Regions from separate parts of the Amphibacillus xylanus NBRC 15112 genome, predicted to be linked through region 2. Evidence: riboswitches for the same ligand, from Rfam matches in the RefSeq annotation. Region 2 holds a riboswitch; each other region holds the start of a gene.
What was found. A riboswitch is a leader RNA that binds a small molecule or an ion and turns the genes downstream of it on or off. The one in region 2 is predicted to bind S-adenosylmethionine.
Positions count from the first base shown of each region.

Region 1: linked by a shared signal. The riboswitch ahead of AXY_RS04215 (methionine ABC transporter ATP-binding protein) and the one ahead of AXY_RS11575 (methionine ABC transporter ATP-binding protein) in region 2 are both predicted to bind S-adenosylmethionine.
Region 3: linked by a shared signal. The riboswitch ahead of AXY_RS10035 (methionine biosynthesis PLP-dependent protein) and the one ahead of AXY_RS11575 (methionine ABC transporter ATP-binding protein) in region 2 are both predicted to bind S-adenosylmethionine.
Region 4: linked by a shared signal. The riboswitch ahead of AXY_RS10575 (O-acetylhomoserine aminocarboxypropyltransferase/cysteine synthase family protein) and the one ahead of AXY_RS11575 (methionine ABC transporter ATP-binding protein) in region 2 are both predicted to bind S-adenosylmethionine.

Region 1 is NC_018704.1:844,039-848,219, reverse strand. Features, by position in the region: gene AXY_RS04225 (MetQ/NlpA family ABC transporter substrate-binding protein) at 1-448, opposite strand, end outside; gene AXY_RS04220 (methionine ABC transporter permease) at 478-1,143, opposite strand; gene AXY_RS04215 (methionine ABC transporter ATP-binding protein) at 1,145-2,161, opposite strand; SAM riboswitch class I at 2,254-2,366, opposite strand; gene AXY_RS04210 (TlpA family protein disulfide reductase) at 2,477-2,899, shown strand; gene gcvH (glycine cleavage system protein GcvH) at 3,366-3,749, opposite strand; gene AXY_RS04200 (arsenate reductase family protein) at 3,765-4,121, opposite strand.
Region 2 is NC_018704.1:2,435,308-2,439,488, reverse strand. Features, by position in the region: gene AXY_RS11580 (MFS transporter) at 87-1,244, shown strand; SAM riboswitch class I at 1,381-1,491, shown strand; gene AXY_RS11575 (methionine ABC transporter ATP-binding protein) at 1,593-2,618, shown strand; gene AXY_RS11570 (methionine ABC transporter permease) at 2,608-3,270, shown strand; gene AXY_RS11565 (MetQ/NlpA family ABC transporter substrate-binding protein) at 3,299-4,171, shown strand.
Region 3 is NC_018704.1:2,071,496-2,075,676, reverse strand. Features, by position in the region: gene AXY_RS10040 (NAD/NADP-dependent octopine/nopaline dehydrogenase family protein) at 1-651, shown strand, start outside; SAM riboswitch class I at 1,705-1,814, shown strand; gene AXY_RS10035 (methionine biosynthesis PLP-dependent protein) at 1,890-2,987, shown strand; gene AXY_RS10030 (5-methyltetrahydropteroyltriglutamate--homocysteine S-methyltransferase) at 3,006-4,103, shown strand.
Region 4 is NC_018704.1:2,193,409-2,197,589, reverse strand. Features, by position in the region: gene AXY_RS10580 (GDSL-type esterase/lipase family protein) at 1-766, opposite strand, end outside; gene AXY_RS10575 (O-acetylhomoserine aminocarboxypropyltransferase/cysteine synthase family protein) at 904-2,583, opposite strand; SAM riboswitch class I at 2,673-2,774, opposite strand; gene AXY_RS10570 (Hsp20/alpha crystallin family protein) at 2,922-3,368, shown strand; gene cls (cardiolipin synthase) at 3,822-4,181, shown strand, end outside.

The DNA of each region.
Region 1 (4,181 bases), 980 kb from region 2:
AACCATTTGCTTCAAATAATGATAAGATACGGCCATGGTCAGGGATATTACGACTAATAATGATTTCAGTACCTGGTTCAATTTGATCAATACTTGTAATCTCTTTTGAATAAATACCTAATGGTTCAATATGAACACCACCAAGATTGACAATATCATAATTATTCTCAGCAATTGATTTTTCTAAAAATGGTATATGTTGAAAGAAGTTTGCATCAAGTTCTCCACGTGCTAAATCTTCATTTGGTAGTGCGTAATCTGTGTAAGTTTCAATCACAAGCTCAATACCTTCTTCAGCCAATAGATCAGAGATTTCTTCTAATATTTCCCCGTGTGGCACACTAGTCGCCCCTACTTTTATTACATTTTCATCAGAACTTGAATCCCCACATGCTGCTAGAAACAAACTTGCAATAATTAAAACAATACCCAACAATCTCTTTTTCATTATTATCTCCCCTTATTGTTTTTTTTATATTAACGCTTATCAATTTTCTTCGTGATAAAATCACCAATAAATTGAAAAACGAAAACGATAACGATAATTAAAACAGTACAAACAAAGACAATATCAAAATCACGTCTTGTGAAGCCAAAGTAATAGGCATAGTCACCTAATCCTCCAGCTCCGATCATTCCTGCTACTGCGGTATAGCCAACGATAGCAATTGTCGTTACGGTAATACCAGATACAAGCGCAGGCATTGACTCCTTGATCAGAACCTTCCAAATAATTGTTGAAACTTTTGCTCCCATCGATTCAGCGGCCTCAATTACACCTTTATCTACTTCTCGTAAAGCAATCTCAACCAATCGGGCATAAAATGGAGCAGCACCGATAATCAATGCAGGTAAAGCTGCATTAGTTCCTCTGAAAGTTCCGAATAATAGCATTGTAAATGGAAATAGTAAGAAAATTAAAATAGCAAAAGGAATCGCTCGAAAAACATTCACTACAGTAGCTACTATTAAGTTAATGTATTTATTTTCCCAAAGTCCATCCGGTGATGTAAGGTATAGAACTAATCCTAATATTAGACCTAATACTAATGTGCCAAGCATCGACACTAATGTCATGTATAGTGTTTCACCAGTTGCTTCAATTAAATCTAGCCATTCAACATTTGGAAACAAATTAGTCATGTCAAATCACCTCCACTTTAACAGTGGTTGATTGAATATACTTAATCGCTGATTCAATCCATTCATCACGACCAGTTATATGAACATACAGTGATCCATAAGGACCGGCTTGTGTCTGCTTAATATTACCATGTAATATATTTAGCTCCACATCAAACTTTTTAGCTACTTGACTAATTAACGATTGATTTGTTGTCTCGCCAATAAACTGTAGCTTCAAGAGTTTTCCTGTTGAAACAGTTTGAAGCAAAGTTTCTTCAGTGACCTCTTCATCAGGTTTACCCATCACTTGTTCAACAAATCGTTTTGTAACTTGATGTTGTGGATTTGAAAACAAGTCGAGTACGGCCCCTTGTTCGACAATTCGACCATTTTCCATGACCGCTACGTTATGACAAATCTTTTGAATGACATCCATTTCATGTGTAATGAGAATAATCGTCAATCCTAATTTTTCATTTATATCCACTAATAACGATAATATAGAATCTGTTGTTTCTGGATCCAAAGCTGAAGTAGCCTCATCACAAAGTAAGATCTTCGGACGATTTGCCAAAGCACGAGCAATACCCACTCTTTGCTTTTGACCACCACTTAATTGTGAGGGATAAGCATCTTCTCTCCCTATTAATCCGACTAAGTTAATCAGTTCATCAACTCTTTTTTCACGTTCAGCTTTTTCAATACCGGCAATCTCTAATGGAAATGCAATATTCTCACGAACTGTCCGTGACCAAAGTAAATTAAAATGTTGAAAAATCATCCCAATATCTTGTCGTCTTAATCGTAGTTCCTTTTTGGATAATTTCGTAATATCCTCATCATCAATAATAATTGATCCACTTGTTGGCTCCTCAAGTCGATTTATCAAACGGACAAATGTACTTTTCCCTGCCCCACTATAGCCGATAACACCAAAAATTTCTCCCGGCTTAATCGATAAATTAATCTTGTCAACTGCATGTATCTCACTTTTACCTAAGGAAAATCGTTTTGTTAGTTGACTTATTTTAATCATTTGACTCCCCATCCTTTAAAATGACGAAATAAAAACGCCTTTCTGTTTATGAAAGAACAGAAAGACGTATTTTTATATCTAGTCTCTATGCTCTCTCATCTATCAAAGCTTTTTGCTTTGCAGGAATTGGCACCATTTTAAACAAACATTGTTTAACGGTTGCCGGGTTTCATCGGGCCAGTCCCTCCACCACTCTAAATAAGAGAATATTATATTTAATTAACTGATATCATAGCATTTGATCTTTATAGTGTCAATTGTTTTTTTGAAAATTGCTAATACATGTTATACTATAAAAAAAATAGAATTGGATGAATGATTTTGAAAGCACCTATATTTCAATTACCTTATTTAGACGATCAGAGTGAGATTTTTAACTTAGAGGATCATCTTGGAAATATCATTGTTCTAACATTTTGGACTTCGTGGTGTCCAGAGTGTAGTGTTGATTTAATGTTAAAGGAAAAACTTTATCAAGCAAGCGATAAGAATATCGTAAAATTCCTTACGATAAATGTTTCTGGCAGAGAACGTAGCACCATCGCTGGTCTCAAATATTTCCGTGAATATTTAACACAACCAACATTAATTGATCGAGGAGTTGAAACATACCGTACATATAATTGTCATGGCGTACCTACAACAGTAATCATCAATCCAAAAGGTGAATTGATTAAGCAAATAACAGGACAAGTAGATCTGATTGAGTTAATCGATACGATTCGTCCGTTTATCTAGACAAGTCATTTTAAAAATCGATTCATAATCCTACTAGACAATGTGTAAGATACCCATAAGTTTAATGGTAGGATGAGTAATAATAACAGAACATCTGTCACAATCGACCATGGCACAAACTCGATGTTAATCAACCATCTAACTAAAATAAACAGAATAAAAAATATTATAACTGTTAAGATGAGTTTTATAATAAGTTGCCTATTCCTCAACTTAATCACTCCTATCAATTATTTACTAAGTAGACGCAGTTAACTTGCAAAATATTCTGGAAAGCCCACTGATACAATAAGGCAATCTTTCTAAATTGAGATTTATTGACTTAATCTTAGCACTTTTATAATTTTTTACCAACCGGTCTAATTCTATAAAATCACGCAAAAAAATCAACACTAGCCGGTTAAACTTGATTAAGTAAGTCTCCTAATCCAAGTTTAAGCTAGTGTCACCTTTAATTTGACTCATTTTAGGCTTGATCTAAAAGCTTTTCATACTGCTCAGCTGTTAACAACTGCTCTAGCTCTTTTTCATCAGTCGCCTTAGCTACAATTAACCAACCATTCTCATATGGTGATTCATTAACTAATTCTGGCTGATCTTCTAGCTCTTCATTTACTTCCGTTACAACTAATGAGATTGGTGCATAGAGCTCAGATACTGTTTTAACAGACTCTACACTCCCAAATGTGTCTGTTGCAGATAGTTGATCAGCAACTTCAGGTAATTCAACAAATACAATATCCCCAAGCTCATCTTGCGCATGCTCAGTAATTCCTATTCGAAAGCTGTCGCCTTCTTGCTTAACCCACACATGTTCATCTGAATATTTTAAATTACTTGGAACACTCATGAAAATCCTCCTTTATTATTTCCAAACTTGTTCGTATTCTTCTATCTTAAATCCTAATGTAACATGATTACCATCAAATGCAAGTGGACGTTTAATCAACATGCCATCAGAGGCTAAGATTTGAATTTGCTCTTCTTCTGTCATAGCTGGCAATTTATCTTTAAGTTGCATTTCTCGATACTTAATGCCACTCGTATTAAAGAACCGTTTAATTGGCAACTCACTTATTTTAATGATCTTAGTTAATTGCTCGGCAGTTGGCGTCTTTTCCACAATATTAAGATCCCGATATTCTACATTATTTTCATCTAACCATTTCTTTGCATTACGACATGTACTGCACTTTGGATAACAATAAAACTCAAGCAACATATTCACTCCTTAGTTATCAACTAATATGTATAGTATAAGTTGGATAGCTCGTTTTTGCTA
Region 2 (4,181 bases):
TTATCTCTTCTGTTCTAGTTTTTTTGGAAAAACCATATAGATAGGTTAGCTAGATTAAATAATTTTATAGAAAAGGGATAATGAAAATGATCTATATAATTTTCGCTTTATTGTTTGTTTCAGTATTTGAAGTCTTTGCACATAGCTCAATTATCAGTTCGTTTATGGTTGTCTTGGGCGGGTCTGATATGATGCTAATTATTTTATTTGTTGTGTATTTAATGGCGGTAATGATCGGAGCCATTCTTTCTGGTTATTTGATTGATCAAGTAGGTGCAAAATTCATTTCAATCATTGGGTTGTTCGCAGTATCTGGGATATTAGTTGTTTATCTATTTGTTCATTCACCGGGTCAATTGTTAACGATTAGATTTGTCCATGGCTTATTTAGTGGGTTTTTATTTACTAGTATACTTGTTCAATTATCAACAATTGAGACATCAGTAGTTAAAGGTAGTTTTATAAAATATTCAGCTTGTATCATATGTCTGGCTTCATTTCTTGGATCAAGTTTTGGTGTTATTATGAGCAAACATTTTGTTGTTGAATCTGTATTTTACTCAATCAGTTTGTTAATATTTGCGCTCGGTGTTGTTAGTATTTTTATAATAAAAGAACCTGAAGTAGCGCAACGAATATTAAGCTTCTCAAAATACCTTAAGGCGACATTTGTCTTAGTCAATCAATCAGTAATGGGCTATAGCTATTCTGCTGCGCTATTATTGATGTTTACTCAAGGCACATTGCACTACCTACTACCACAAAAAATAGCTACATTAGGAGAATCATCTAGCTTAACGGTGTATTTGCTCACTGTTTTTATTCTAGTTAGTAGTATTGTATTACTCCTACCAACTAAAAAACTCTTTGAGCGTTTTTCAACAGAGATCATCATAATCTTTGGAATGCTAATATTGTCTTTATGTCTATTCATGATTAGTTTTATTAATTTAGTTCCCATTCTGTATATATTAATGACCATGTACGGGTTTGGATTTGCTTGTGTATTATTACCGATTTTACAAGGTGTTGTAGAGGGTCCTTCAGACGTTAATCGAGGCATTGGCTTTGGATTATTAATTTGTTTTATGGCATTTGGTGTGTTGGCAGGGCCATTTGTTACAGGCGTTTTTCCGACTATTTCACTATCATTTTTAATTGGTGGATTTATTTTAGCGCTCTGTTCAGCTTATTATGGATTCTCGATTAAACTAAATCAAATAAACTCAATGATTAACAACTAATCCCAGGCGAATCAATTTTTATAGAATTTAGTTTATTAACTTAATAATAAAAATTTTCAAAAAACGGTTGACAATTAAAAAGTTCGCTATATAATTGGATTTACAACTTTTAATAAAAAACTAAATAGTTTGTTTTTTCTTATCCAGAGAGATGGAGGGACTAGGCCCAATGATATCTCGGCAACAGATTCATTTATGAAAACTGTGCCAATTCCTACAAGTGCGATATGCATTTGAAAGATGAGAAAGAGCGGTTTCTAATTTTCGGATAGAATCCTTTCTTTTCATCTTTTGAAAAGGAAGGATTTTTTGTTTTTGCAAAAGTTTTCTATGTGGGGGGAATGGTTCGTGATTAAGTTCAGTGATGTATCCAAAACGTTTACGATTGGAAAAAGGCAGGTTCATGCTGTTCAAGATGTGTCACTCGAGGTGAGTGAAGGTGATATTTTTGGCATTATTGGCTTTAGTGGTGCTGGAAAAAGTACATTATTACGGCTTGTTAATCAGTTAGAGCGACCGACAAAGGGCTCGGTTTTTATCAGGGATATAGATATTAGTAAGCTATCGGCCAAACAATTGCGGAAGCAGCGGAGCCAAATCGGGATGATTTTTCAAAACTTTAATTTATTAACATCACGTAATGTTGCTGGAAATATTGCTTATCCACTTAAAGTAGCCGGCTATAACAAACATGAGATTAAAGAACGAGTTACTGAATTACTTGAATTCGTTGGATTATCTGATAAAGCCAAGGACTATCCTGAACAGTTGTCAGGAGGTCAAAAACAACGAGTAGGCATTGCAAGAGCACTTGCTTCGTCTCCTGAGATTTTGATTTGTGATGAAGCAACCTCAGCTTTAGATCCAGAAACAACGCAGGATATCTTGAGGTTGCTAAAGAAGGTGAATCGTGAACTAGGCGTAACCATTTTATTAATCACTCACGAAATGCATGTAATTCAATCTATTTGTAATAAAGTTGCGGTAATGGAAAGTGGTCGAGTGATTGAGTCAGGTCCGGTCTTTGATGTTTTTACAAATCCGAAGCATACGACTACACGTCGCTTTATTCAATCGGTACAAAAAGATTTACCTTCAGATACGATTTTACAAGAGTGGCAGAGAAATAATGGCGGCAAATTATATCGTGTTATCTTCAAGGGTTCATCTACTGTTGATCCATTACTATCAACGATTACAAAGAAATACAACGTAGATTTTAATATTATTTATGGCTCAGTCCAGGAATTACAGGAGCAGCTTTTTGGCAATATGATAATTTCTCTTATTGGGGATGAAGGTAATAAGCAAAAGGTTCTAACTGAATTATCGAATCTAGTTGAAGTGAGGGAGGTTGATATTAATGAACGTTGATTGGATAACTTTTTGGCCGAGAGTCGTTGAAGCAACAGGTGAAACGATCTTCATGGTTGCGAGTACACTGTTCTTCGGTACAATTTTAGGCTTAACGATTGGGTTATTGTTATATGTTTCAAGAGATAATCATCTGCTTGAAAACAAGTTTGTCTTCAATCTATTAAACTTTGTTATTAATTTAATTCGCCCAATTCCATTTATTATATTTTTAGTTGCAATTTCACCAATTACGCGTCAAGTCATTGGCACAACGATTGGTACGGTTGCTGCGATTTTCCCAATGACGATTGTGGCGAGCTTTTCGATTGCTCGAGTTGTTGAAAATAACCTTGTCAATATTGATCCAGGTGTCATTGAAGCAGCTCAGGCTATGGGGGCAGGTCCATTGAGAATCATTTGTACTGTGCTAATCCCAGAAGCGCTTGGTCCACTGATCCTTGGCTTAACATTTATGACAATTAGTTTAATCGACTTTTCAGCAATTGCAGGAACAGTTGGAGGGGGTGGTTTGGGACATCTGGCAATGACTTACGGCTATCAACGGTTCGATACAAGTGTGATGGCGGTGACGGTGTTAATATTAATCGTTCTTGTTCAAAGTGCTCAGTGGGTTGGTAACACAATTTCTAGAAAGATCATGAGAAAGTAATTTTTGAAAATAAGGGAGAGATCTAATTATGAAAAAGTTTAAGAGTTTATTAGTTTTACTTGTCGTCTTGTTTCTAGTCGCGTGTGATTCAACAAGTGGTAAGACTGCAACAGCAGATGATCCTGTACTTGTCAAAATTGGAGTGAACGGTTCAGACGGTAAGCAGTGGCCAATTTTAAAAGAAAAAGCTGCAAAAGAAGGCATTGAAATCGAGTTAGTTGAGTTCACCGATTATACAATTCCAAACAATGCACTTGCTGAAGGTGAAGTTGATTTAAATGCTTTCCAACACTTTTCCTTCTTAGCACAGTACGTTAATGAAAGTGGCAATGACCTTTATCCGATTGGTTCAACAGTTTTTGCACCGTTAGGTCTTTATTCAGAAAAAATAACAAATATCAGTGAATTAAAAGCAGGCGACAAAATTGCAATTCCAGATGACCCATCGAACCAAGCACGAGCATTGCGATTATTAGAGAGCGCTGGTTTGATTACACTTGCAGATGATTTTGGTCTGTTTGGTGATCCAAGCAAGGTAATAGATAACCCACTAAATCTTGAAATTATCCCAATGGTAGCACAGCAAACACCGCGCGTTTTACCAGATGTCGCTGGATCTATTATCAACAACGGAATTGCCGGTCAGGCTGGTTTTGATCCTGCGAATGACCCAATTTACAGAGAATCAGGTGAGGATGAGAGTGTCTATCCATACATCAATTTGATTGCAGCTCGAACAGAAGATAAAGATAACGAAGTCTATAAAAAGATTGTTGAATTGTATCAAGAACCAGATATTGCAGCAGCCATTGCTGAAGATACAAATCACGGGTCGTTTATTATTGAGTTATCCGATGAGGAAATTGAACAGTTATTTGAGGAGTTAAAGCAAGGGAATTAAATTAAAAATT
Region 3 (4,181 bases), 360 kb from region 2:
GTTGGTTTCCGTAATGTCCGTAACCCACTAGGAATCTATCCAGCGAGCCGAACTGAGGAAGCGAAGAAAACTTTAAATAAATTAGGTTTCCCATTTGCCTACGTGCCTTCAGTCATCGAGGCAGCGTTGCATAATCCTAACTTGATTGTCCATACAGTTGGCGCAATCATGAGTATTCCTAGAATTGAAAAGACAAATGGAGACTATTGCATGTACCATGAAGTTTTCACACCTAGCGTATGGAATATACTCGAAGCACTTGATGCTGAGAAAATGGATGTTATGGAAAAGCTGGGCTCCGAGAGACTTTCTTACGTTGAGGCATGTAAGTATCGTAATACGTTGGACGATAGCCGCGATGCAAAAGAAGTTTTCTTCTGGTATGCTGCAATGCCAACTCGCGCTAAAGGCCCTGTTGTCGTTGATTCACGATATATTTCCGAAGACGTACCACAAGGCTTAGTTTTATTAGAAACGATCGCAGCAAAAGTCGATGTCGCAACACCAATTTGTACATCATTGATTAACATGGCATCAGCCGCTTTAGGTCGCGATTTACGTGAAGAAGGCCGAACAATCGAGCGCCTCGGCGAAGATATTGTTGAAAAAATAATTGCCGATCGAGAAGCACATCAACTAGAGCGAGTTTAGGAGAATTTTCGCTCTGCATGTGCTGACACCCTGTCATATGATGGGGTGTTTTTTGTTGTTAGCCCGGAAACAGCTATAATTTTTGCCGGAAAAGGGCTAATTGTTAACGTTTAGTTGTGAAAATTGCTCAAAAGTTGAAGATAAGTGGTTAATCGTAAACCTTTTGTGTTAAAACTCGCTCAAAGGTTGAAGATAATGCGTAAATCGTAAACGTTTAGTCGTAAAATCCGATCAAAGATTAAAGATTAGTGGTTAATCGTAAACGTTTGGTGTTAAATCACGCTTAAATGTTAAAGATAAGTCCGAATCGTTAACGTTTTGCGGTAAAACTTGCTCAAAGATTAAAGATAGAGCGTTAATCATTAACGTTTGGTGTTAAAAACCGATCAAAGGTTGAAGATAATGCTCTAATCGTTAACGTTTGGTGTTAAAACTTGTTCAAAGGTTGAAGATAATGCGTTAATCATTAACGTTTAGTCGTAAAATCTGCTAAAAGATTAAAGATTAGTGGTTAATCGTAAACGTTTGGTGTTAAATCACTCTCAAATGTTAAAGATAAGTCCGAATCGTAAATGTTTTGCGGTAAAGCTTGCTCAAAGATTAAAGATAGAGCGTTAATCATTAACGTTTGGTGTTAAAACTCGCTCAAAGGTTGAAGATAAAGCGTAAATCGTTAACGTTTAGTCGTAAAATCTGTTCAAAGGTTGAAGATAAGTCGCAAATCATTAACGTTTGTGCAAAAAACTTAATCAATCGTTAAAGATTCCACACCCCCACTCCATTTGCCGCTAACACAAAAGATGTGATTAGAAAATATATTTTCGGTAATACTGTTTAACATGGTAGATCATCCTTTCTATTAGTTAATCCTGTAACTATCAAGAGGATGTTCTACCTGTTTTTTAATTATACTTCTTCTTACACAAAATATTGTGTATCATCAACTTTTTCAGAAAATTAAAAAAACATCTTGATATTTTAAAGAAATTAGCTTAAGCTATTACATAAGTCAATTGCATCATTTAGAAGCGAGCTAAAATTGTATACTTTTATTTCTTATCCAGAGAGACTGAGGGATTGGCCCAGTGACGTCTCAGCAACCACCTTGTGTAGAGCAAGGAACGGTGCTAATTCCAAATAGGCAACTGCCTAGAAGATAAGAAGAATGCCTTTTTTTAGTTAAAGACTTTCTTCTTATAGAGAGTCTTTTTTATTTTGATAAAAGGAGGTGAAAAGTGGTGTTAAATCAGGAAACAATTTTGACACAATTGGGTAATCGGATTGATGAGGTAACAGGGGCGGTGAGTGCGCCAATCCATTTATCGACTGCATACCATCACAGGACGTTAGGTGAATCGACTGGTTTTGATTATACGAGAACAAAAAATCCGACGCGCCAGATTTTAGAGGATGGCATTGCTTTGCTAGAGGGTGGGGTAGCTGGTTTTGCCACGAGTTCTGGAATGGCGGCAATTGAGCTTGTGCTTGCTTTATTCAAAGTGGGTGATCAAGTGATCGGATCTGATCAGCTATATGGCGGGACGTATCGACTGCTTGAACATTGGCAAAACCAAGGGAAACTAAATGTGAGTTATGTAGACTTTGAACATTTGAGTGAGGTAGAAGCGGAGATTACTAGCGAGACGAAAGCAATTTTTATTGAAACGCCGACGAACCCGTTATTAACTGAAATTGATCTTGAAGCTGTAGCTGAGCTTACGCGCAAGCATAATCTTCTATTGATTGTTGATAATACGTTTTACACACCATATTTACAACAGCCTTTAAAGCTTGGCGCAGATATTGTTGTGCATAGTGCGACGAAATATTTGGCAGGACATAACGATGTTTTAGCTGGATTGGTTGTTGCAAAATCGCCTAAACTAGCTGAGCAACTTGCAGATTTACACAATAATATTGGTGCAACATTGTCACCATTTGATGCGTGGCTAGTCATTAGGGGGATGAAAACTTTAGCATTACGTTTAAAACAACAGGAGAAAAATGCAAAAGCGCTCGTTCAATTTTTAGCGGAACATCCATGTGTTGCTGAGGTCTTTTATCCGGGGAAAGGTGGGATGATCTCCTTCCAATTGAAAAACGGGAAATGGGTTAAACAATTTTTACAAGAATTAAAGTTAATTAGTTTTGCTGAAAGTTTGGGTGGGGTGGAAAGCTTTATAACGTATCCGGCCACACAGACGCACGCGGATATACCTGAACAAAAAAGGATTGAGTTAGGAATTGATGATCGATTGCTTCGATTTTCAGTAGGGATTGAAGCAGTTGAGGATTTAAAGACAGATATAACGAGAAGTTTTTCTAAATTAAACTAAGAAAGTGAGCGATGGGAAATGACGATTCAAGCACCATTTTATGCAGATCATGTTGGGAGTTTATTAAGACCTGAACGATTAAAGCAGGCACGTAAAGATTATAAAACAGGAAAAATTAGCTTAGCAGATTTAAAGCAGGTCGAGCTAGAGGAAGTGACGCATGTTGTTGAAAAGCAGATTGAGATTGGTTTAGAGGTTGTGACAGACGGGGAGTTCCGTCGTGATTGGTGGCATCTTGATTTTCTAGAAAATTTAATTGGGATCGAGGGGTATGTGCCTGACAGAGGTTATTCCTTTAAGGGTGTTGAGACTGAGGCGTATCACGTTAGAAATATAGGGAAAATTTCATTTAATCCTGAGCATCCATTTATTAATGATTTTATTGAATTGAACAAAATTGTCGCTGGACGTGCGGTAGTTAAACAAACGATTCCAAGTCCTAACCAATTGTTTAGGGAGGAGATTTTTAACTCAGAGATTTACCCAGACTATGAAGCGTATGCTGTTGATATCATTCAGGCGTACCGTGATGCGATTAAGGCATTTTATGATGCGGGGGTTCGTTATTTACAATTAGATGATGTCAACTTTGCTGTATTGGCATCACCTGAGATTGATTTTGATAGTGGACCATATAAGCGAGAGTACTTAATTGAATTAGCTGTTCGAGTCGTGAACGAGATTTTAGCAGATAAGCCAGAGGACTTAAAAGTGACAACCCATATTTGTCGTGGCAACTATCAATCGACCTACGCTTTCACAGGTAGCTATGAATATATTGCACCGACGGTTTTTGCTAATGAAAAGGTTGATGGCTTTTTCTTAGAATATGATGATGAGCGTTCTGGCGGGTTTGAGCCGCTTAAGCATATTCCGCATGGAGGCGCTAAGGTGGTGCTTGGCTTGATTACATCGAAGCGGGGTGAACTTGAGGACGTTGATGAAGTGAAAGCGAGAATTAAGGAAGCGGCAAAATATGTGCCGTTAGAGCAACTATGCCTAAGCCCGCAATGTGGTTTTGCTTCGACACATCATGGTAACTTACTTACTGAACAGGACCAGTGGAATAAGCTTGAGCATGTCGTTAAGATTGCTAAAGAAGTTTGGGGTAAATAAGCTACAGTTAGGTGAATGGATGATTTTTCTTCGCAGGTAGTGTACACTAACGGTAAATTATTTTTTGAAAAAAGGAAG
Region 4 (4,181 bases), 240 kb from region 2:
GAATTGGAATAAAGTGTCCTTGCTCATAACTTTCAAATGTCACTTTGCCAATATTATTCCACTTGTTTAATATATCCTCGAGTGCCTCAACCTCATCAAAATAGCCTTCAAAAGGATTATAAAACCCGATTAGAAAAATTTCCACATCTTCATTGTATGATTGAATGAGCTCGAATAGTTCTATTAATCGAGATTGATAATGATCGATTTCTTCATCAAAAATCGCCTCATTTAAGCTTAAAATATTATCGCGAACAATTTTAATCATATCATTTGCACCGACAGTTAACAAAATAATATCTGCTCGCCGAATGGAACGTTGAACAGATGCTTCTTCTTTGATTCTATCAATGACTTGATTTGTTTTAAATCCTCTCTGACCAAAGTTATCAATTCTTACTCGATAATCCATAGCTGAAAGGCGACGCTTAACCGTTGACAAGTAGCCATCACGATTTGTTTCATCACCAACACCTTGAGTTAACGAATCACCAATAGCAGTAATATAATAGTCATTTTGGGTAAAGACATTTATCGTTTGCTCAACCGCTTCTTTAAGTGTTTGTGAAAGATCATTTGTTGCAGTTTGAACCTCTTCATCCATACTTTCCACTTGACTGATAACTTGATCAATAGGTTCTTGATCTGGCTCTGTAACAGTCGTTTGATTAAATTGATTCGGTCTTAAGAGAAGAAATAGAAATATGGCAAATAAGATAACTGTCATGCTTATCCAAAACAATTTAATTTTTCGTCGTCGCGTCATAGTTAACACCCATTCAGAAATAGTTAGATAATATTATTTATTCCCTTTAATGAAATAAATAAAACGATTCGGACGTACCCAATTTAATCTTGAAAAAAATGCACCGCTAACAATTAGCGGCGCAAGTTTATTTTTATTTAATCATGTTTAGGTGTGGCACGAATTTTCTTAGCTGCACCAAAAATACATTGATCTTCAACGTAAAATTGATCATTTGCTTCGGCTTGAGCTTTTAATTCAGTATAGTCATCTTTAGTTCTAAACCAGATCAGCTTCGCATCAGCTGGTAATTGGTCGATTGTACTTGGATTGGAGACAAACAATAGATCAATTGGATCTGTATTGTCAGCTAAGTCAGTTAATTTAAAGCCTAATTTCGTTAATTTTGCTAAACATTTATGCTGAGTCCGATCACCAGCAATGACTATATTCTTCGGTCTAATCCCACCATCTTCGCGAGCAAATGGTGATTCTAGTACCCAACGCACTGCATCATCTAGACTAAGTTTAATAGTAGGCTCTGTTCCCGTTGCTTTTGCAATTGCCTGATCTAGATCTGCAATAATATCGTCAATACTTTCTAAGCCAACTGATAAACGAATCAGTGATTCTGATACACCACTTGCTTTTAGCGCTTCTGCATCTAATTGCTGGTGAGTAGTTGATGCTGGATGAATAATTAGTGATTTTGCATCACCAACGTTAGCAACGTGAGAGAATAGTTTTATATGGTCAATGACTTTTCGACCGACCTCACGCCCACCCTTAACACCAAATGTAATAATTGATCCGAACGTATCAATTAAGTATTTCTTAGCTAATTCATGAGAAGGGTGTGATGCTAAGCCAGGGTAGTTTACCCATTCAACTTCAGGGTGATTCACTAAATAGCTTGCTACTTTTTCCGTATTTTCCGAATGACGCTTAATACGTAGGTTTAATGTTTCTAACCCTTGTAAGAAATAAAAAGCATTTTGAGGACTTAATGAAGGTCCGATATCACGTAATAATTGTACGCGTAATTTTAATGCGAAAGCAGCTGGACCGACATCAGTGCCAAAGCGGATACCGTGATACGTTTCATCTGGTTCAGTAAAGCCAGAAAAACGTCCTTGTGTCCAATCAAATCGACCACCATCGACAACAATTCCGCCTATTGAAGTCCCATGACCACCAATCCATTTTGTCGCAGAGTGAATGACGATATCTGCACCCCATTGAATTGGCTTCGCACCATATGGTGATGCAAAAGTATTATCAATAATTAACGGCACACCATGTTCATGGGCAATATCAGCGACCGCTTCAATATCAAACACATATAAAGATGGATTAGTAATTGTTTCAGCAAAAATCGCTTTTGTCTTATCAGTAATAGCCGCTCTAAAATTCTCAGGATCTGTACCATCAACAAAAACAACATTTATACCATACTTAGGTAGTGTCTCTTTGAATAAATTATAAGTTCCGCCATATAAATTACTATCAGCAATAATTTCATCACCAGTTCCTGCGAGGTTAAAAATCGCTAACGTAATCGCAGACATTCCTGAAGCAGTTGCTACAGCAGCCACACCATCTTCCAATATCGCAACACGCTGCTCAAATGCATCAATCGTTGGATTCATGATCCGCGTATAGATGTTGCCAGGCTCAGCTAGAGCGAATAAGTTTTGTGCATGCTCCGTATCTTTGAACACATAAGAAGTTGTTTGATAGATTGGAACTGCCCGTGATTGAGTTGTTGGGTCAACCTGTTGCCCCCCATGAATCAATTGCGTTTCTACACCGGTTGAACGAAACTGTTCTTTTGACATTTTTTAATCTCCTCCTTGAATGTGTATGTATAACTCTATTTACAAAAAAACCTCTTCTAAGTAAGAAGAGGTTGCGGTGTCTTAGCCTCGTCTTATCTGTCAGATTCATCATCTGTAGGATTTAGCACCTTTCTTACAAGTAGGTTGCTGGGCTTCGTAGGGCCTATTCCCTCCGCCACTCTCGATAAGAGCTATACATATTAGTATGGATTATAGTGGAGAATAAACTATTCGTCAAGTAATTAGTTTAAAAATTTAAACAATTTAGACAAATTGGTGAGAATAGCACAAAACTCTTATCAAACGCATAAATTATTGAAGGATAGGAGTTGAGGAAAATGGCAGAATATGAACAAGACTTTTTAAAAGCCGCTCGAGAGTGGGTCAGAAAAATGGATAGTCTATTCCAGCGCTATTCAGATGACAGCCTACTCGCATCGATCGATCAATTTTTTCAAAACAAACAAATACCAACTTATATTAAAAACACAGAAGATGAGTGGATCGTCACATATCAATTACCTGGTGTCACTAAAGACCGGATTAAAATGTTCATTCGAGACAACCGCTTAATTGTACAAGTAACTGAGGATGAGAGTCAGGAAATTAAAGACGATCAAAAAGATCTCTATCACTTTAAACAGTTTACTCGCTCAAGAGAAAGTATCATTCTTTTACCCGGTGCAATTATTCCTTCAACACTAAAAGCAGATTTCAGAAATGGCTTACTTAAAGTTAAAGCAAGAAAACAAAGAATTAATAAAAGAGATCTTTTACTAGATTAGCTTAAATCTCTCTGAATGATTTTGTACAACCGCTTTTGATTATGACTAGATTCATTAGTTTTGCTAAATATAATCAGAAGCGATTTTTTTAGCTTACAAATGTGAGTCAATTTCATAATACAAAAATCTAGTTAAGAACACGAACAATTACAAATGAAAATACAATATAATACGTAAATAAAGAAGCCTAATCAAGTGATTGGAACGGCAGGCGGCGACTCCAGCGGGAACAATCGTGTCCGAAGATCCAGTGATAAAAGCTTGAAAAGCTTTTATCAATTAGCTGAGGCCGATCCCGCGGAAAGCGTCCGCCTAGAGTGGAAATCACCGCGTCACCTGTAACCCAATTGTTCGTGTTTTATAGCCAATTAAGTCATTATGAAATTCATTCATGTATATTTGTGAACAATTATTGAGTTTTATGGTATATTTAGGACAAGGAAGGGGGTTTATATGTTGGGCTTTACTGAACTTATTATATTTTTAAACTTTCTTTTAGTCATTGCAATTGTTTTTCTTGAGCATAGAAATCCAACGTCAACATGGGCTTGGATTCTTGTTATTACATTTATCCCGATCTTTGGTTTTTTACTTTATTTAATTTTCGGACGCAAGCTGAGTCGTAAGCAACTATTTATTTGGGATAACAAAAGTAAATTAGGTGTAAAGAAAGCCGTAGCAAATCAACTAGAATTATTGGATGAAGGGAGTTTTCCTATTCCCGATCTTTATAAAGATAATATTGATTTATTCTACTTACACTTGCGCAATAATGATGCTATTTTAACTCATGAGAATAAGGTAGAGGTTTTT